Regions from separate parts of the Serratia sp. 25CWL12 genome, predicted to be linked through region 2. Evidence: predicted binding sites of a transcription regulator. Region 2 holds the regulator's gene; each other region holds the start of a gene.
The links. The regulator LexA, encoded in region 2, represses DNA repair genes until DNA is damaged. The targets are predictions, from matches to a motif close to TNCTGTATGTACATACAGNA.

Region 1 (6,722 bases), 800 kb from region 2:
TTGTTTTGCGTGATAACTTTCAAAAAGGAATATGAAATGAAATTTAAAACCTGGTTGTTGGCTTCAATGCTTTCTCTCTCTTCTTTCTCGGCATTCCCTGTTTTGGCAACAGAAAATGACAGTATAAATATCTATTTTGCGCGTCATGGTAAAACCATTCTGAATACCTACGATAAAGTACAAGGGTGGTCAGACTCACCGTTGACATCAGACGGTGTTGAAACTGCCCGTTATTTGGGCGCCGGGTTGAAAGGGATCCCTTTTGACAGCTATTACACCAGTGATGCAGGGCGCCAGCGGGAAACGATGCAGGTGATCCTGCAAGAGACGGGTAAGTCAGCGGTTAAGGTCACGGAACTCCCCGGCTTGCGTGAGATGTTCTTCGGTGGTTTTGAGGGCACACCGAATAAATATATGTGGGATTTTGCGGCTAAACGTGCCGGTATGGCCTCCTCTGAGGTTTTGTTTAAACAAATTGCTGAGGGGAAAGTCGATCTTGTCACGATGGTTAATGTCATCAGCCAGAGTGATGAAAAAAAGAAGCAGAGAGTGCATTGCAGGTGAAAACACGTATGAAAGGTGCAATGGATACCATGGTACAGAATGCTTTAAAGAATGGGGATAAAAATATTCTCTCGGTCTCATCAGGGCTATCCATGCTGATGATGCTTTCTGATATGACCGACAGTCCAAACAAAAATAAACCGTTGAAAAATGCTGCAGTAGTAAAAATAACCTATAAGGATGGTAAATATACTGTGGTTGATATTGGTGATATGAGTTATGTCGCTAAAGGGAAAGAGATCATAAATAAAAAATAATTATACTTTCAATGGCTTTATCTGCAGGTTACAGGGGAATAATTTGAATGCTACAGACAATGACTCCGATAGGGGTGGAGTTCATGGTGAACTATTCATGCTCTAAATAATTCAAGCCACTTGAATAATGACGAGTAGAACCCAAAAACGCCAACACCACCGCAGTTTGAATGAAAATGAGAGTCCCCCTCTGAAGGGGGAACGATACTATTTCAGTGGATGAAAAAATGAAGAAATATACTTTATGTTGTTCTATTGCTATATCACTATTATCAAATCATGTGCAGGCAAAAAATGAAAACGCCCTCACATCACCACTTTTTACTTCGCCATTTTTTACTGATAGTCAGGCGCAATTATCATTGAGAAATGAGTTTAGATATCTCAAGGAGGATGCCACCGACCAGAAGAAAGTCCATAGTGCTTGGGGGCAAGGTTTCGCACTGGGTTATCAATCCGGCTATTGGGCCGATATTATCGGTATCAATGTTGATTATTACGGCGCGGTAAAACTGGGGGCTAGCGATTATTTTGATTCCCGAGGGGTGTTATACAACAATGGCTCAGGTAATAACAAAGATAATGCGACGGGCTTTAGCAAATTTGGTCAGCGTTATATCAAGCTGAAAGGAGACGTCGCCGGTGTGGCGCTGAATGCTCAAGGGGGCTGGCAAACGCTACGTAACTATGGCGTTATCACTAACTCGACCCGCTTATCTCCTACCAGCTATCTGGGGTGGTCGGGTGGGATGGAAGGCGGCGGGTTCTCCTTGCGCGGGGCTTATGTGGAACGCACCATGGCGCGTAATTCCCCTGATAGTCTGCGGTTACAAACCAACGAGGGCCGCTATATCAATCATCTCGCCACTGGTGAATTGGGCTATAAGAGTCAACCGTTTAACGGTCAACTGGCTTATGGTGAGTCGCAGAATTATTTGCGCCGCCAGATCCTGAAAGTCGCCTTTAACCCGGTTGAGAAACTTAGCCTGGGTAGTCAGATTTATACCACTCAGGCGCTGGATGATTATAAATCCATGGCACTGAACCGGCGTAATTTCGACAATAATGCCAACCACTATGCCTTTGATGCTAAATGGCAGGAGCCACTTTGGAGTCTTAAGCTGGGTGTTTCTCACACCCGTGCACCTAAAGGTGGGGGGAGCTTGGGTCTTATCCGCGACATATGACCAGGGACTCACGAGGAAACTTTACCTCCATGGCTTATTCTGGTGAAGACTATATGCGAGATGGTGAAACTATGCTGGCAGCCTGGGCTGAGTACCGAATCACCCCGGAGTTGACGGCGGGTTTGACGGGTAACGCCGCTCAGTTCAGCTACCAAGGCGTTGCTGTGCGCACCGGGGAAATCAACGTCTTTGGTCGCTGGGATCCTTCTCATCCCACGCTGAAGAACTTGACGGTGTTTGCGATGGTGGGGCCGGGGTGGTCCTATAAAAATCGCAGTAAAACACCGGTGATATCCGATGGTCAGTATCAGACATCCCACTCACTAGGGGCGCAATTTATCGCCGAGTATCGTTTCAAACTGTTCTAACCCATCTTAATTAGCGCGGTGACTGAGCAGGTTACCGCGCGCTCCTCTAAGCAGGTGTCCGCAACTCATTCAATAACCGTCAATAATACCCTCACTTGCGTGGGGACGAGGATTAATGAAAACTGACTGGACATCCATACAGTCTCCCTTTAACGTGGCGGGTAATTAGTGCGAAGGCGCTATACCTTGGTTTATTTAAGTTATAGCCAGGTGCTTTCGCCGCTTGAATGAATCTGGGTATCACCCGCGATATAAAAGGGGGCAAGTTGGAAATCACGTTGGTTTACGCTATGGGTGGCGTTGTTTTTGGCCTACTGATCGGGGGGGTGATCGCGAGTTGGCGTGGGCAACAGCAGCGAGCGCTGCATGAAACTGATAGGCGATTGTTGGAGCAATCCTTGCAGCAAGCGCAGCTTGAAACGACCTCTAGCCAAGAGACAGTGCGGCGCTATGAACAGCAATTACGGCAAAATGATCTGGAACTGCGTGCACTACATAGCCAATTGGCCGCCGGGCAGGAAAGGTTACAGCACCTCAATCACTGGCGTAATCAATGTGAACAATTAGATCAGGCGTTGCGCGCCCAACGTGAAATCAATAGTACACAAGAGGCGAAACTGCGTGAAGCGACGGTTCGTTGGGAAGAGACGCGTATTGCTGCAGAAGAGAAACAGCGGTTATTAATCAGCAGTGAACAGCGGTTGACGACGCAATTTGAAAACCTGGCCAATCGTATCTTTGAAAGCAGTGGTCGTAAGGTCGATGAACAAAACCGGCAAAGTCTGGATCGTCTGCTGTTACCGTTACGCGAACAGTTGGATGGTTTTCGCCGCCAGGTACAAGATAGTTTCGGCCAGGAAGCTCGCGAGCGTCATACATTGACCCATGAAATACGTAATCTACAGCAATTGAATGCGCAGATGGCGCGTGAAGCGATCAACCTGACCAAGGCACTGAAGGGGGATAACAAAATTCAGGGCAACTGGGGGGAGGTGGTTTTGGGCCGGGTGCTGGAAGCCTCCGGATTGCGTGAAGGGCATGAGTATCAAACCCAGGTCAATGTGCGCTTGGATCACCAAAGCCGTCTGCAGCCCGACGTCATTGTGCGTTTGCCGCAAGGTAAAGATGTGGTGATTGATGCCAAGATGTCACTGGTGGCTTATGAGCGGTACTTCAATAGCGATGATGATAGCGAACGGGAAGTTGCATTGAGCGAACATATTGCTTCTCTGCGCGGGCATATTCGTCAATTGGGGCACAAGGACTACCAGCAACTACCTGGCTTGCGCTCACTGGATTATGTGCTGATGTTTATCCCATTGGAACCCGCATTCCTGTTGGCTATTGATCGTGAACCGGAATTGATTAGCGAAGCCTTGAAGCACAATATTATGTTGGTTAGCCCAACCACGTTGCTGGTGGCATTGCGAACCATTACCAACCTGTGGCGTTATGAACACCAAAGCCAGAATGCCCAGCGTATCGCCGATCGCGCAGCTCGGTTGTATGACAAGATGCGTCTGTTTGTTGATGATATGTCGGCGCTGGGGCAAAGCCTGGATAAAGCGCAAAGTAGTTATCATCAGGCGATGAATAAACTGAGTTCGGGGCGTGGTAATCTTATCGGCCAGATAGAGAGCTTCCGAGCTCTGGGGGTGGAGGTCAAACGACCCATTAACCCGCAATTGGCCCAACGGGCCCATGCCCAGCATGAGGATCCTCCCGCCGAGTCAGAAGAGAATATGGCTGAATTATCGGTGGCTAAAGAGGGTGAACACCGGGCAGAACAACCTGGCTCATCGGCAGGGTGATGCGGTGAGAAAGTGGGGTATTGCGTGGCTTTCTGGTACACTCTCGACACTAAATTGACGTAATAGCAGGCAAGACAATGGTAGATCAAACGCAGGAAACCACCGACTTTGGCTTTCATACTGTCGCCAGAGCTGAAAAACAGGCCATGGTGGCCAAGGTTTTTCATTCGGTAGCAGCAAAGTATGATGTGATGAACGACTTAATGTCGTTCGGTATCCACCGTGTCTGGAAGCGTTTTACCATTGATTGTAGCGGCGTACGCCGTGGTCAGCGGGTGTTGGATCTGGCCGGGGGCACCGGTGATCTGGCCGCTAAGTTTTCCCGCATGGTGGGGGAACAGGGGCAGGTGATTCTGGCTGATATCAACGACTCGATGCTTAAGATGGGGCGCGAAAAACTACGTGACCAGGGTATCGTCGGTAATATCAGCTATGTACAGGCCAATGCGGAAGCACTCCCTTTCCCCGATAATTATTTCGACTGTATTACCATCTCTTTTGGCTTGCGTAATGTCACTGATAAAGACAAGGCGTTGCGTTCCATGTTTCGCGTACTCAAGCCGGGTGGCCGCTTGTTGGTATTGGAGTTCTCCAAGCCGCTGTTGGAACCCTTGAGTAAAGTCTACGATGCCTATTCATTCCATATCCTGCCGAAAATTGGTGAGCTGGTGGTGAAAGATCCAGAGAGTTACCGTTATTTGGCGGAGTCGATTCGTATGCATCCGGATCAGGAAACGTTAAAGGGAATGATGAGCGACGCCGGTTTCGACAACGTGACCTATTTCAACTTGACCGGTGGGATTGTTGCGTTACATCGGGGATACAAGTTCTGATATGGAAATGCCGATGTTGCTCACCCCGCTACTGACCGGACTATTGGAAACGTCGCTCAATAGTTTGTTGTTTCGCGACCGCAGCATGAAAGCGGCTCGCCAGCGGCTGGTGGGTAAAGTATTACGTATTGAGTTACAGCAACTCTCTTCACCCTTGGTGCTGGTATTTAGCGAGCAGTGTGTGGATGTATTGGGCGAATCGGAAGAGGTTGCTGACTGTACGCTGAAAACCAGCATACCGGTGTTGATGAAACTGCGTGATCGCCAACAACTTTCCCCGCTGATACGCAGTGGTGAACTGATTGTCGACGGTGACATTCAGGTGGTGCAGCAACTGGTGGGGTTGCTCGATCTGGCTGAATGGGACCCAGCGGAGTGGCTGGCACCCTATGTGGGGGACATTGCGGCAGAGAGCCTTGGCCAAGCGGTGAGTAAAGTGGCCGGTTTACTCAAATCAGGCTGGTATAACCAGCAAGCCTATGTGGCACAAACCCTGACGGAAGAGTGGCGCATCGCCCCAGGAGCACTTGAGGTGGTGTGGTTTAATGAAGAGGTTGATACGGTGGCCCGCCATGTGGATGCACTGATTGCTCGTATAGATAAGTTGGAGGGTAAGCGATGACGCCTGGCGAAATCTGCCGCCTTTACCTGATCGTCAGCGTTTTTCTTAGCTACGGTCTGGATGAGTTGATCCCCAAAATACGTTTAACACTGCCGTTGCGTATAGGGCGCCGCCTGCTGTTCTGGATGCCAAACCGCCATAAAGATAAAACGTTGGGTGAACGCTTGCGTTTGGCTTTACAAGAGCTGGGCCCGGTGTGGATCAAGTTTGGTCAGATGATGTCGACGCGTCGTGATCTGTTCCCACCCCATATTGCTGATCAACTGACCCTATTGCAGGATCGCGTCGCGCCTTTTGATGGCAATTTGGCGCGACAATATATCGAACAGGCGATGGGCGGCCCCCTGGAAACCTGGTTTGATGATTTTGACCAACAAGCGTTGGCCTCTGCTTCCATTGCGCAAGTGCACACCGCGCGCTTGAAAAGTACCGGGAAAGAGGTGGTGTTGAAAGTGATCCGTCCTGATATCAGGCCGATTATCAACGCCGATGTGCGCCTGATGTATCGACTGGCGGATTGGGTGCCGATACTGCTGTCCGATGGTCGCCGCCTGCGCCCACGTGAGGTGGTACGCGAATATGAAAAGACCTTGCTGGACGAATTGAACCTGATGCGCGAAGCGGCAAACGCCATTCAACTACGCCGTAATTTTGATGGTAGCCCGATGCTGTATATCCCCGAAGTCTACGCGGATTACTGCCGTGAAAGCGTCTTGGTGATGGAGAGGATTTACGGTATTCCAGTGTCAGATATTGCGGCCCTTGAACAGCAGAACACCAATATGAAACTGCTGGCAGAACGTGGGGTGCAGGTATTCTTTACTCAAGTATTTCGCGACAGTTTCTTCCATGCCGATATGCATCCGGGCAATATTTTTGTCAGCCATGAACATCCGGAAGATCCTCTCTACATTGGTATCGACTTTGGCATTGTCGGTTCCTTGAACAAGGAGGATAAACGTTATTTGGCAGAGAACTTTATCGCCTTCTTTAACCGTGATTATCGCAAGGTTGCCGAGTTGCATGTTGATTCCGGTTGGGTGCCCCATGAGACCAATGTGGAAGATTTTGAGTTTGCTA
Region 2 (6,722 bases):
TAGTTTCTGGCATGGAGTATAATCATGTTTGGCACAAGGGACTCTATCTTGCCGGCGATTGAGTGGCTGCCTGAGTCCTCTTCAATACCTGCCGCGGTTGATGACTGGTTGATGGAGTTAGGGTCCATGACACGCCGTTTTGAACGTCACTGCACGCGTGTGCAGGTTGAACCTCAGCGTGAATGTTTTGTCACTGCTGGCCAATTGGCGGAGGAGACAACGCATTTACCCTGTAGTGAGCGTTACTGGTTACGTGAAATCCTATTGTTGGGTGACAACCAGCCCTGGCTGCTGGGTCGAACGCTGATTCCACAAGAGACTCTGACTGGGCCGGATCAGGCTTTGGTTGATTTGGGGACGTTGCCACTGGGTCGTTATCTGTTCAACAGCCCTAACCTGACCCGTGATTATATCCATATTGGGCAGTATCAGGACCTGTGGGCTCGGCGTTCCCGTCTGTGTTTGGCGGGAAAACCGCTGCTGCTGACGGAGCTTTTTTTACCCGCATCACCATTGTATGCAGTGGAACAGGGTGCACCAGCATAATAAGGGGAGATGAGTGTTGGAAGTGAGTGTGATTCAAAACAAATGGCAGGCTTATTGCCATCTGATGCGCATCGATAAACCTATCGGCGCGTTATTACTGTTGTGGCCTACGCTTTGGGCGCTGTGGCTGGCTGGGGAGGGTGTTCCTCAATGGCCGATATTGCTGGTTTTTGTCTCTGGTGTCTTTTTGATGCGTGCTGCTGGTTGTGTGGTGAATGATTATGCGGATCGTGCATTTGATGGCCATGTGAAACGTACAGCAGGGCGTCCGCTGCCCAGTGGGCGAGTCAGTGAAAAGGAGGCCAAAATTCTGTTTGTCTCCCTGGTGTTGGTCTCTTTTTTGCTGGTACTGACACTCAATGCCATGACCATCTGGTTGTCGCTGGCCGCGTTGGCTTTGGCTTGGATTTACCCATTTATGAAGCGGGTGACCAGTTTACCGCAAGTGGTGCTCGGTGCGGCGTTTGGCTGGTCAATTCCGATGGCCTATGCGGCAGTGAGCGAAGCGTTGCCATTGGTCTGCTGGTTGCTGTTTTTGGCCAATATTTGCTGGACGGTGGCTTACGATACCTTGTATGCCATGGTTGATCGGGATGATGATTTAAAGATTGGTATCAAATCCACGGCAATACTGTTTGGTCGCCATGACAAGTTGATTATTGGTCTGCTGCAGTTCGCCACGCTGCTACTGATGCTGTGGGTCGGTTATTTGATGCAGTTGAACGGGGTGTTTTACTGGTCGCTGTTATTGGCTGGGGTGCTATTTATTTATCAACAACAACAGATAGCTAACCGTAACCGCGAGGCGTGCTTCCGGGCATTTATGAATAACAATTATGTTGGTTTGGTGTTGTTTATCGGAATTATGTTCAATTATATCGGTGTCGTGGTTTAATAAATTTGGCCACCTGATGCAGGCAGAAAGGCATCCATGGGATGCCTTTCTGCGCTGATTACTCTTCTTTTAGCGCTGCTTCTTGCTCTTCTGGTGCCATTAGCGTGTTGGTCTCTTCTAGCATACTGACGCTTTCGATGGTCAACTTGATTTCTGGAGTAATCAAATCGCTCAGTATGGTGTAGACCTCCAGCGTATGCTCACGAATAGCATCGCCACTATCATTGATATAGCCCTCTTCACGTAATGTGGCCACTAACGTGGAGAATACGGCTTTATCGAAGAACTCCGGCGCATTGATACCATGCAGAACCGATAGACGCTGGGCCATAATGCGGCTCTCTTTTTCCAACGCCCCCCGGTTGATACTCGGGTTGGCGCTAAGGAGTGACATGGTGATGGCATAACGTTGCAGGGTTTCACGGACACCGGCAGCTAACAGTTGCAATGGACGGATTCGAGCAGGGTTGAGTACCAGTTCCTCGCCTTTATCACAAATCAATTGCTGACGCGTCAACTCATCAATCAGTGGTTGCAGTACCTCTGACAGTTGATCTTTGTCGTAACGCAGGAACAGTTCCGCCTTTAACATCGGGTAGATCAGACTCACCTGGCGTAACAGCTCAACGCGCGATACTTGACGGTGATGCATCACAATAGTCGCAATCAGGGAAGGCAGCACTAACATATGATGAATGTTATTGCGGTAGTAGGTCATCAGCACCGCTTGCTCACGCGGCAGAATAATAATGTCGCCAATATTGTCCTGCTCTACTTCAAACTTACTCATGCTTAAAGCGTGGTCCAGCAGTTGCTCAGGAGTTTGAGCAGGGGCGGTGGCATCGGGCGCATAAGGCGCGTTACGCATCAATTGCAGATAGCATTCCAACTGTTCAAGCAACTGTTCACGGGCTAACGAACGTTGGCGAGAAGCCAGTAACGCTGTGCAACACAGGTTCATGGCGTTGGCCGCAGCGGCATTGTTGATCCTTACCATAATTTCGCTAGCCAGACCGTTTACCACCGGCGTCAGCCAGACTGGGCGCTGCGATTCTATCGGATCGATGGATTCACGCCATTGAGGCGCCTGTTGATTGAGATAGGAGGTCAATGGAATGGGTTCGCCAAAGTTTACATACCCTTGGCCTAGATTGCGTAACTTACGCAGCCCACGAAGCATCTGCAGCAGGCCCTCTTTTTCTTTGGTGGCACCACGCAGTTCTTTGGCGTAGGTACCCACCTCCATCACATGCTCATAACCGATATAAACCGGGACCAGGGTAATCGGGCGGGTACCCCCCCGTAACATGGCTTGAATTGTCATGGATAAAGTGCCGGTTTTCGGCTCCAGTAACCGGCCAGTACGAGAACGCCCACCCTCAACAAAATATTCTACCGAATAGCCTCGGGTGAATAGTTCACCAAGGTATTCACGGAAAACCGTAGAATAAAGTTTGTTACCTTTAAAGGTACGACGGATAAAGAATGCCCCCAAACGGCGGAAAATCGGCCCGGCAGGCCAGAAATTGAGGTTAATCCCTGCGGCGATATGCGGGGGAACCAGCCCTTGGTGGTAGAGCACATAGGAAAGCAAGAGGTAATCCATATGGCTGCGGTGGCAGGGGACATAGACTATCTCATGACCATCTTGTGCCAATTGCCTGACTCGTTCGGCCTTGGTGACATTAATACCCTGATAGAGGCGGTTCCAGGTCCAACTCAGGACGCGATCAGAGAGACGTACCGCTTCATAAGAGAAATTAGCCGCGATCTCTTCCATTAAGGAAATAGCGTTCTGTTGCGCTTTTTCGTAAGAGATCTTCTTGCTGCGAGCTTCATCTTCTACTGCTTTCTCAATGGCCTTGGAGGCCAGCAGCTTATTGAACAGATCCTGACGAACAGGCAGACTTGGCCCAACGGCGGCCAGGAGTTGGCGAGAGAAATGCATCCGCGCCACGCGCGCCAGTTTTTGTGCAATGGTTTTATCTGTACCATGTTCGGTTGCCATACGGCGTAAAGAAACGGTGTTGGAGAAGCGGACAAAGCTATCGCGGCCCAACCAGAGTATGGCGAAGAATTTTTGCACACCGTTTAGCAGGCGCAGGTGGGGGGCACCCTGCCCTTCACGACCAGGGGAGCGACCAAACATCACTGACACCGGTAACATTTGGATATCAAGGTCTGGATTACTGCGGTGAAGATCCAGATAATCATGGAACAGTTTTACCGACTCTTCTTTCGGTGTGTAGTAGCGAAAGACGCGTGGCCCTTCATGGATAAACACATGGCTGGGCAACACGGAGCCATCGATTTCAAGTGGCTCAAGGGGGTCGGGCAGATCCTGCGCCAGACACTGGGTACGCAGAGTGAGTAAATCTGCCTTGGAATTATAAGGCAAAACATACAAAATCGGCCTAGACGGATCCAACCCTAACTCCGAAATAGGGTCTGAAGGGATAATTTTACTTTTTACCAAAAACTTAAGTGGTAAATTCAATAGGTTATAATAAATTTTACGCCAACCTGACATAACGACCTGAAGCCTCTTGTTAGCAATTGCGCTGAAAGCATACCAGAAACCGTGTAACAGGTCTGTGGTATTGAAACGATGACCTACCTTGTGAGATGAAACATGGCAAATCAAATTACTGGCATGACACGTATTATTAAAGCTGTTGGCTATTCATATAAAGGATTAATTGCAGCCTGGCGCAATGAGGCTGCTTTCCGCCAAGAACTGGTGGTGGCCGTGGTGGCTATCGTACTGGCGATATGGCTTGATGTGGGGGCGATAGCGCGCATTTTATTGATCGGCTCCCTGGTGCTGGTGGTGATTATTGAAATTATCAACAGTGCGATTGAAGCGATCGTTGATCGGGTGGGAACTGAATATCATGAGCTTTCCGGGCGATCGAAAGACATGGCTTCAGCCGCGGTTTTTCTGACGATTTTGTTGGCGCTGTTTGTCTGGATCTCGGTGCTCTGGGATCACTTCGCCTGACGAGTAAACCGATGTCATGGGGTGCGATCAATCTCGCTAATCCCTGATTTTTATTTATGAATTGATTCCCAATCCTGGTTTACCTGTATATACTCACAGCATGACTGTATAAACAAACAGGGGGCGGAATGAAAGCACTAACTACCAGACAGCAAGAGGTCTATGATCTGATTCGCGATCATATTTCACAAACGGGCATGCCACCAACACGTGCCGAGATCGCAATGCGCCTGGGGTTTCGCTCACCAAATGCGGCAGAAGAGCACCTGAAAGCTCTGGCCCGCAAAGGTGTTATTGAAGTGGTTTCCGGGGCTTCTCGCGGTATCCGCTTGCTGATGGAAGAGGAAGAAGGGTTACCTTTGGTTGGCCGGGTGGCGGCGGGTGAACCCTTGTTGGCTCAGCAACATATTGAAGGGCACTATAAAGTTGACCCGAGCTTATTCCACCCTAGTGCGGATTTCCTGTTGCGCGTCAGTGGGATGTCTATGCGCGATATTGGTATTCTGGATGGCGATCTGCTGGCGGTGCATAAAACTCAGGATGTGCGTAACGGCCAGGTGGTGGTGGCTCGTATTGAAGATGAAGTGACAGTAAAGCGCCTGAAGAAACAGGGTAATATTGTTGAGTTATTGCCAGAAAACAGTGAGTTTCAGCCAATAGTGGTGGATTTGAAGCATCAGAATTTCACGATTGAAGGCTTGGCGGTGGGCGTGATCCGCAACGGTGACTGGCTCTGACACCTCTTTTTTGTCATGTTATCTAATCAAATAGGTATATCGCCTCAATAGCGGGGCGATATTCTGTCCATGTCAACAACTCTACTTCTGCCGTCGGAATAGATCGCAATGCGTTTACTCGCTACCTTCACCAGCCCTGCTGACAAAATACTGTGGCGTCTGGCATTGCCAATGATCTTTTCCAATATCACGGTTCCTCTGCTTGGTTTGGTGGATACAGCGGTTATCGGCCATCTTGATAGCGCAATTTATCTTGGTGGGGTAGCGGTTGGTGCAATGGCGACCAATTTCCTGTTTATGTTGTTACTATTTTTGCGCATGAGTACCACCGGGTTAACGGCGCAGGCGTTAGGGGCAGGGGACCCACAGCGCTTGGCGCGTACTTTTATGCAGCCGTTGCTGTTAGCGCTGTTGATTGGCTTAACCATAGTGTTACTCCGTGGCCCACTGATCTCGCTGGCATTACATATTGTCGGTGGTGATCAAGCGGTATTAGTACAGGCTAGACGGTTTCTGGAGATCCGCTGGCTGAGTGCCCCGGCAGCACTGGCGAATATGGTATTGCTCGGCTGGTTGCTCGGTGTTCAATATGTGCGTGCGCCGGTGGTGATGCTGATAGCGGGTAATCTGCTGAATATCGTGTTGGATATCGTGCTGGTGATCGGCTTGGGTTGGGGTGTCTCGGGGGCTGCCACGGCAACGGTGCTGGCGGAGTATGCCACACTGCTGTTGGGGTTATGGCTTGCTTGGCGGGTATTATGTTCACGTGGCATCTCATTAGCGATGTTGCGGCATGCCTGGCGCGGTAACTTACGTCGCTTGTTGGCACTTAACCGCGATATCATGCTGCGCTCACTCCTGCTGCAATTGTGTTTCTCTTCGTTAACGATTTTTGCGGCGCGCATGGGGAGTGATGTGGTGGCCGTCAATGCGATATTGATGAGTTTGTTAACATTTACCGCCTATGCTTTGGATGGCTTTGCTTATGCCGTTGAGGTCCATTCCGGTTACGCCTATGGCGCAAGGGACGACCGTCAATTGCATGCGATATGGTATGCCGCTTGTCGCCAGGCAGGTATGCTGGCACTGGGCTTTGCCACGGTTTATCTGTTTACCGGGCCTTATATTGTCGCGGCTTTAACCTCATTACCGCTGTTGCGTACCTTGGCCGGTCACTATCTTCTCTGGCAAGTCGTGCTGCCTGTGGTGGGAGTCTGGTGTTATTTACTGGATGGTATGTTTATTGGTGCCACCCGTGGCACTGAAATGCGCAACAGCATGGTGGTGGCAGCAGCGGGTTATGGGCTGACTTTATTTACACTGCCACTATTAGGTAATCATGCGCTATGGCTGGCTTTGGCTGTATTCCTGGCATTACGTGGTGTTGCGCTGGGGTGGATATGGCACCGTCATCAGGTGCGTGGTACCTGGTTTTCACTCCCTGCCAAGGGTGAATAAGGTCACCTGTTTTACTGCGGTTTGAAAGGAGTGTGAACTCTCTATTTTTTCTTTATCACTATGCTGTGATCATGCTGGCAACTGT
Region 3 (6,722 bases), 1.3 Mb from region 2:
GTGGTACGGCATTTTGATTGGCACGATGTGTGTGCTGATTAGAGTGGTAAACCCAGCCTATCCTGAAGGCATGATGCTGGCGATCCTGTTCGCCAACTTGTTCGCACCGCTGTTTGACTATCTGGTGGTGCAGGCCAACATCAAGCGGAGAAAAGCCCGTGGCGAATGAATCTAAAAATGACAGTATGCGTAAAACGCTACTGGTAGTGTTTTTACTCTGTCTGGTGTGTTCAGTAGTAGTAGCGGGCTCAGCAGTGAGTCTGCGAGAGCAACAGCAAGTGCAGGTATTGCTGGATAAGCAGCGCAACATTCTTGATGTTGCAGGGCTTATGACGCCGCGTATGCCCAGTAATCAGGTCAGAGAGACCTTTGCTAAATATATTGAAACACGCTTGCTGGATCTGAATAGCGGTGAATTTGTACCTGGGGACAATAGTAAATTTGATCTGGTAGCCGCATTACGTAGTGATACCAAGAGCATCAAGTTACCTGCTAGTGATGATATTGCAGGTATTCGACGTCGTAGCAACCAGGTGGAAATCTATCTGGTTCGTGATGATGCTGGGAAAGTGAGTAATATTATATTACCCGTCAATGGCTCTGGTGTGTGGGCGATGATGTATGCCTTTGTTGCATTGGATGCTGATGGCAATACGGTTAGAGGCTTGAGTTTTTACCGGCATGGGGAAACGCCGGGGTTAGGTGGGGAGATACAGAACCCTACTTGGCGAGCTCAATGGATAGGCAAGCAGTTATTTGATGAGAACGGAACACCAGCAATTCGCATTGTTAAAGGTGGGGCGCGCCCAGGTGATATACATGGTGTCGATGGCCTTTCTGGTGCAACTCTGACCTCTAATGCTGTGCAAAATACGTTTAATTTCTGGTTGGGTGAACACGGTTTTGGCCCATTCCTGCAAAGAGTTCGAGAGGGAGCGCTGAAAAATGGCTGATTCCAAAGAGATTAAGCGGGTTTTACTTGAACCGCTGTTAGATAATAACCCCATTGCTTTGCAGATCCTTGGCGTGTGCTCAGCGCTTGCGGTAACCACTAAGTTGGAAACTGCCTTGGTGATGACGTTGGCGCTCACAGTAGTGACTTCATTTTCTAGTTTGTTTATCTCACTGATACGCAATCATATTCCTAACAGTGTTCGGATCATTGTGCAGATGACCATCATTGCTTCGTTGGTGATTGTGGTTGATCAGTTTTTGCGGACTTATGCCTATGAGATATCTAAACAACTGTCAGTATTTGTTGGTTTGATTATTACTAACTGTATTGTCATGGGGCGTGCTGAAGCCTATGCCATGAAATCTCCACCATTAGAAAGCTTTATGGATGGGATCGGTAACGGGCTTGGTTATGGTGTGATCCTCATTCTGGTGGGCTTTTTGCGTGAATTAATTGGTTCGGGCAACCTGTTTGATATACCGATATTTGTGACGATACAAAATGGCGGTTGGTATCAGCCAAATGGTTTGTTCTTACTGGCACCCAGTGCATTCTTTATCATCGGCCTGCTGATCTGGGGTATTCGTACCTTGCGACCAGCGCAGATAGAAAAGGAGTAACCGCCGATGGAACATTATATTAGTCTGCTTGTTCGTGCGGTGTTTGTTGAGAACATGGCATTGGCGTTTTTCCTTGGCATGTGTACTTTCCTTGCCGTGTCGAAAAAGGTCTCCACCTCCTTTGGTTTAGGCATTGCCGTAACGGTAGTACTGGGTATTGCGGTACCGGTCAATAATCTGGTTTTTAACCTGATCCTGCGTGATGGTGCGCTGGTGGAAGGGGTGGATTTGAGTTTCCTCAATTTCATTGTCTTCATTGGGGTTATCGCCGCTCTGGTTCAGATCCTGGAGATGATCCTTGATCGTTTCTTCCCTGCCTTATACAACGCCTTGGGCATTTTCCTGCCATTGATTACGGTGAACTGTGCGATCTTCGGTGGTGTGTCATTTATGGTACAGCGCGATTACAACTTTGCTGAGTCGGTGGTTTATGGCATTGGTTCTGGAATCGGTTGGATGCTGGCGATTGTTGCTCTGGCAGGGATCCGCGAAAAGATGAAGTATTCGAATGTGCCTGCCGGGCTGCGTGGTTTGGGCATTACCTTTATTACCACTGGATTAATGGCACTGGGATTCATGTCATTTGCCGGCGTTCAGTTGTAAAGGCAGGAAGTATTTATGGAAATTATATTAGGCGTGTTGATGTTTACCGGCATCGTTATGGTGCTGGCGTTACTGATCCTGTTTGCAAAATCCAAGTTAGTGAATACCGGTGATATCACTATTGAAGTGAATGGTGATAAAGATAAAAGCTTTACTGCTCCGGCAGGGGATAAGCTGCTCAATATGCTATCCAGCCAAGGGGTTTTTATCTCCTCGGCTTGTGGCGGCGGCGGTTCCTGTGGGCAGTGCCGGGTGGTGATTAGTGAGGGGGGCGGTGATATTCTGCCGACCGAACTTTCCCATATCAGCAAGCGTGAAGCCAAAGAGGGCTGCCGTTTGGCCTGCCAGGTCAACGTGAAGCAGAGCATGAAAATCGAATTGCCGGAAGAGATTTTCGGCGTGAAGAAATGGGACTGTGAAGTTATCTCTAATGATAACAAAGCAACCTTTATCAAAGAGTTGAAACTGCAAATTCCTGATGGCGAGGATGTGCCTTTCCGTGCTGGTGGTTATATCCAGATTGAAGCACCAGCGCATGAAGTGGATTATGCGGATTTTGATGTGCCGCAGGAATACCGTGAAGATTGGGATAAATTCAATCTGTTCCGCTTCCGTTCGGTGGTCAAAGAGCATTCGGTGCGTGCCTATTCGATGGCAAACTACCCGGATGAGAAAGGCATCATTATGCTGAACGTGCGTATTGCACCGCCGCCGCCAAATAGTCCAGATGCCCCTCCGGGTATTATGTCGTCTTATATCTGGTCGCTGAAAGCGGGGGATAAGGTGACGATTTCTGGGCCATTTGGTGAGTTCTATGCCAAAGAGACCGATGCTGAAATGGTGTTTATCGGTGGTGGGGCCGGTATGGCACCGATGCGCTCGCATATTTTCGATCAGCTGAGACGCCTGAAATCCAAGCGTAAAATGAGTTTCTGGTATGGTGCTCGTTCGCTACGTGAAATGTTCTATCAGGATGACTTCAATCGTCTGCAAGAAGAGAATGAGAATTTCACCTGGAATGTGGCACTCTCTGATCCACTACCAGAAGATAACTGGACTGGCTATACCGGCTTTATTCATAACGTCTTGCTGGAAAATTATCTGAAAAACCACCCCGCACCGGAAGATTGCGAGTTCTATATGTGTGGACCACCGATGATGAACGCAGCAGTGATCAAAATGCTGAAAGATCTCGGCGTTGAAGATGAAAACATCATGCTTGATGATTTTGGCGGTTAATTTTTGTAGTCGGTGACACCAGAATGAAATTTTTCATCACTTTAGCGGCGCTTGGCGCCGCATTTTTGTTAACAGCTTGCGGGCCAAAGCAAGAAAATCTCGATGGTAAAACCATGGGGACCTATTACTCAGTCCGCTATATTCCAGGTGATGGAACACCTTCTGCAGAAAAGTTACAACAAGGGATCGACCAACAGCTGGAGCTGGTGAATCAACAGATGTCGACCTACCGGCCAGATTCCGAGTTGAGCCGTTTTAACCGTAGCCGCGAAATCAACAAACCTTTCCCGGTCTCTGCTGCTACTGCCAAAGTGGTATTGGAGGCATTGCGCCTTAACCATGTCACTGAAGGTGCCTTGGATGTGACGGTGGGGCCGTTGGTCAACCTCTGGGGTTTTGGTCCTGAGGGGCGTCCAGATAAAGTGCCAAGCGATGAACAGTTGGCGTTACGCCGTAGCTGGACAGGGAGCGAGCATCTTGCGGTAGAAGGCAATGCGCTGGTGAAGCGTATTCCGGAACTGTATGTTGATCTCTCTGCCATCGCCAAAGGTTATGGTGTCGATGTGGTAGTAGAGTATCTGCAATCACAACATGTTGAAAACTATATGGTGGATATTGGCGGGGAAGTTCGTACTCGTGGCCACAATGGTGAAAACAAGGCATGGCGTATCGCTATTGAGCGGCCAACCGCGGGTGTAGAGCAAACGGCACATTTGGTGATTGAGCCGGGCGAGATGGCGATCGCGACATCAGGTGATTACCGTAATTATTTCGAAAAAGACGGTATGCGCTATTCTCATACTATTGACCCGCTTACTGGCAAACCGATCAGCCATAATCTGGTTTCAGTTTCGGTACTCAGTCCATCATGCATGACAGCAGACGGACTTGCCACTGGGTTGAATGTACTGGGGCCAGAACGAGGATTAGCATTGGCGAATCTGTTGGGTATCCCGGTATTTATGATAGTCAAAACAGATAAAGGGTTTGAAGAACACTACTCCGATGCCTTTAAGCCTTATCTGAAGTCAGGTTCGTGAGGCGATTATGCTGATGACATTCGCTGTATCCTTTGTGCTGTTCCTGTTGGTGGTTGGGGGCATGTCGTTGGGTTATGTTTTCCGGCGCCGCGCCTTGCAGGGCAGTTGTGGTGGCATAACGGCGTTGGGGATAGAAAAGGTCTGTGATTGCCCAGAGCCTTGTGATGCCCGTAAAAAACGGCTGGCAAAAGAAGCAAAACGACGTGAACAGTTGGAAAAACATCGGATCCTGTAAAAGACCGGATCTTGTGAAATAAGAACTAAGGGTGCTGTTTACAGCACCCTTAGTTCTTATTTCACCAGTCCAAGCGGTAAAACAAGGGGATTGAGCTTTTAATAACAAGCTGTATACTTATACAGTGTTGTTGGGGGCGTGATGCGTAAAATTATTCATGTTGATATGGATTGCTTCTTCGCGGCGGTAGAGATGCGCGATGATCCTAGCCTGCGCGAAATTCCGCTGGCGATTGGCGGCAGTGCGGATCGGCGTGGTGTGATTAGCACAGCTAACTACCCCGCGCGCCGTTATGGTGTGCATAGCGCCATGGCGACGGCAATGGCACTGAAGTTATGCCCGCATTTGAAATTATTACCGGGGCGGATGGCGGTTTACAAAGAAGTCTCTCTGCATATTCGTGATATCTTTTCCCGTTATACGTCGTTGATTGAACCCCTTTCTCTGGACGAAGCCTATCTGGATGTGACTCATAGCACTCACCACCACGGTTCTGCCACGCTGATTGCTCAAGAGATCCGCCAGGCTATTGCCGATGAACTTGAACTAACCGCCTCTGCGGGTATTGCTCCGATCAAATTTTTGGCCAAGATCGCCTCTGAATTGAATAAACCTAATGGCCAATATGTGATTACCCCCGCGCAAGTCCCGGCATTCTTGCAACAATTACCCCTTAGTAAGATCCCTGGTGTAGGGAAGGTCACCGCAAAACGGTTGGAAGAAGTGGGCTTAATCACCTGTGCGGATGTGCAGGGATATGATCTGGCGGCTTTATTAAAACGCTTCGGTAAATTTGGCCGCGTGTTATGGGAACGCTGTCAGGGTATTGATGATCGGGAAATTTCGCCTGATCGCTTACGGAAATCACTCGGTGTTGAACGGACGTTAGCCGTAGATATTCATCGCTGGGAAGAGTGTGAAGCCTTGATCAACGAGAAGCTTTACCCTGAGCTTGAAATGCGCTTACGCAAAGTGAAACCCGACCTACATATTGCCCGGCAGGGGGTGAAGCTGAAATTCCACGATTTTCAACAAACAACCCAAGAGCATGTTTGGCCAGTGTTGAACAAAGAGGATTTGCTCAACGTTGCCCATCAGGTATGGCAAAGCCGGCGGGAAGGGCGTGGTGTTCGGTTGGTTGGCTTGCATGTCACTCTGCTCGACCCTCAATTAGAGCGGCAGTTAGTGCTGACGTGGTAATCAAAACCAAGCAGTAACTCATCATTTTTAATCATTAATTTTCAATGTGTTTCGCTTCCTTGTGGGGTAATCATTTCGTGGGGGCTGATCCTGTCGAATTTTTGAGTCAGCACATAAAAGCTGGTATAAGCTTATTGTCGTTGTTAAAACTAGAAAATAGTTAAAACCAGAAAATAGCTAAAACTAGAAAAATCTTGTCTAGGTAGATATTCAAAAAAGAGGGATAAAGTAAATGGTAATCAGCCAAAAAACGCCAGTAAAAAAATGGACGTGGGCAGACCTGCAAAGCAGTTATCGATTTTGGGGATTAGTTTTTTATTTTGTTGCTTTTGGTTTTAGTCAGTACTTTTTCAGTACTGCTGGCTTGCTCTTTATCAAAGCCAATTCAGACTTGTCCATGACTGATATTGGCACGGTCCATGCAACCCAACAGGCTGGTTTATTCTTTGGCGCAATCCTTGCCTGGGTTGCCAGTCGGATCAAGAATTATTATATGCTTTACCTATTCAGTGGGTTAGTTTTATTGGGTTTTTCTTTGTTCAGTTCTAATCCTGGAAATGTTGAAGTCTTGGTTATAGCAGAATTTTTAATAGGCTTAGGCATCGGGGCGATGTTACTTATTATTCCGGCCTTTATTGCTGGAGCGATTGGCAGTGTCGAAGCCTTTGTTCTCGCATTTGGTATGCTGGTAACGCTAAAGTTTGGGTTCAATATAGTTATGATGCCAATTTCTACCTATCTTTATACTGCTTCGTTACTTGAAGATCCCGTCGTCTTTTTTACCCTGATCTCTACTCCAATCATTGTAGGGACTCTGCTTCTTATACCCG

Region 1: rmuC (DNA recombination protein RmuC) is a predicted target of LexA. The motif match lies at 2,501-2,520, and genes of this name have one in related genera.
Region 3: dinB (DNA polymerase IV) is a predicted target of LexA. The motif match lies at 4,800-4,819, and genes of this name have one in related genera.

What each region holds. Positions count from the first base shown of each region.
Region 1 covers NZ_CM147698.1:3,780,292-3,787,013, reverse strand. The annotation lists gene ACX9GV_RS16415 (histidine phosphatase family protein) at 37-564, shown strand; gene ACX9GV_RS16410 (hypothetical protein) at 573-821, shown strand; gene ACX9GV_RS16405 (OprD family outer membrane porin) at 1,184-2,008, shown strand; gene ACX9GV_RS16400 (hypothetical protein) at 2,038-2,376, shown strand; gene rmuC (DNA recombination protein RmuC) at 2,643-4,187, shown strand; gene ubiE (bifunctional demethylmenaquinone methyltransferase/2-methoxy-6-polyprenyl-1,4-benzoquinol methylase UbiE) at 4,265-5,020, shown strand; gene ubiJ (ubiquinone biosynthesis protein UbiJ) at 5,034-5,642, shown strand; gene ubiB (ubiquinone biosynthesis regulatory protein kinase UbiB) at 5,639-6,722, shown strand, end outside.
Region 2 covers NZ_CM147698.1:47,080-53,801, forward strand. The annotation lists gene ubiC (chorismate lyase) at 25-546, shown strand; gene ubiA (4-hydroxybenzoate octaprenyltransferase) at 563-1,441, shown strand; gene plsB (glycerol-3-phosphate 1-O-acyltransferase PlsB) at 1,500-3,971, opposite strand; gene ACX9GV_RS00205 (diacylglycerol kinase) at 4,074-4,442, shown strand; gene lexA (transcriptional repressor LexA) at 4,571-5,179, shown strand; gene dinF (MATE family efflux transporter DinF) at 5,288-6,637, shown strand; gene zur (zinc uptake transcriptional repressor Zur) at 6,679-6,722, opposite strand, start outside.
Region 3 covers NZ_CM147698.1:3,249,365-3,256,086, reverse strand. The annotation lists gene ACX9GV_RS14025 (NADH:ubiquinone reductase (Na(+)-transporting) subunit B) at 1-169, shown strand, start outside; gene ACX9GV_RS14020 (Na(+)-translocating NADH-quinone reductase subunit C) at 159-953, shown strand; gene ACX9GV_RS14015 (NADH:ubiquinone reductase (Na(+)-transporting) subunit D) at 946-1,575, shown strand; gene nqrE (NADH:ubiquinone reductase (Na(+)-transporting) subunit E) at 1,582-2,178, shown strand; gene nqrF (NADH:ubiquinone reductase (Na(+)-transporting) subunit F) at 2,194-3,417, shown strand; gene ACX9GV_RS14000 (FAD:protein FMN transferase) at 3,441-4,457, shown strand; gene nqrM ((Na+)-NQR maturation NqrM) at 4,465-4,692, shown strand; gene dinB (DNA polymerase IV) at 4,834-5,892, shown strand; gene ACX9GV_RS13985 (hypothetical protein) at 6,125-6,722, shown strand, end outside.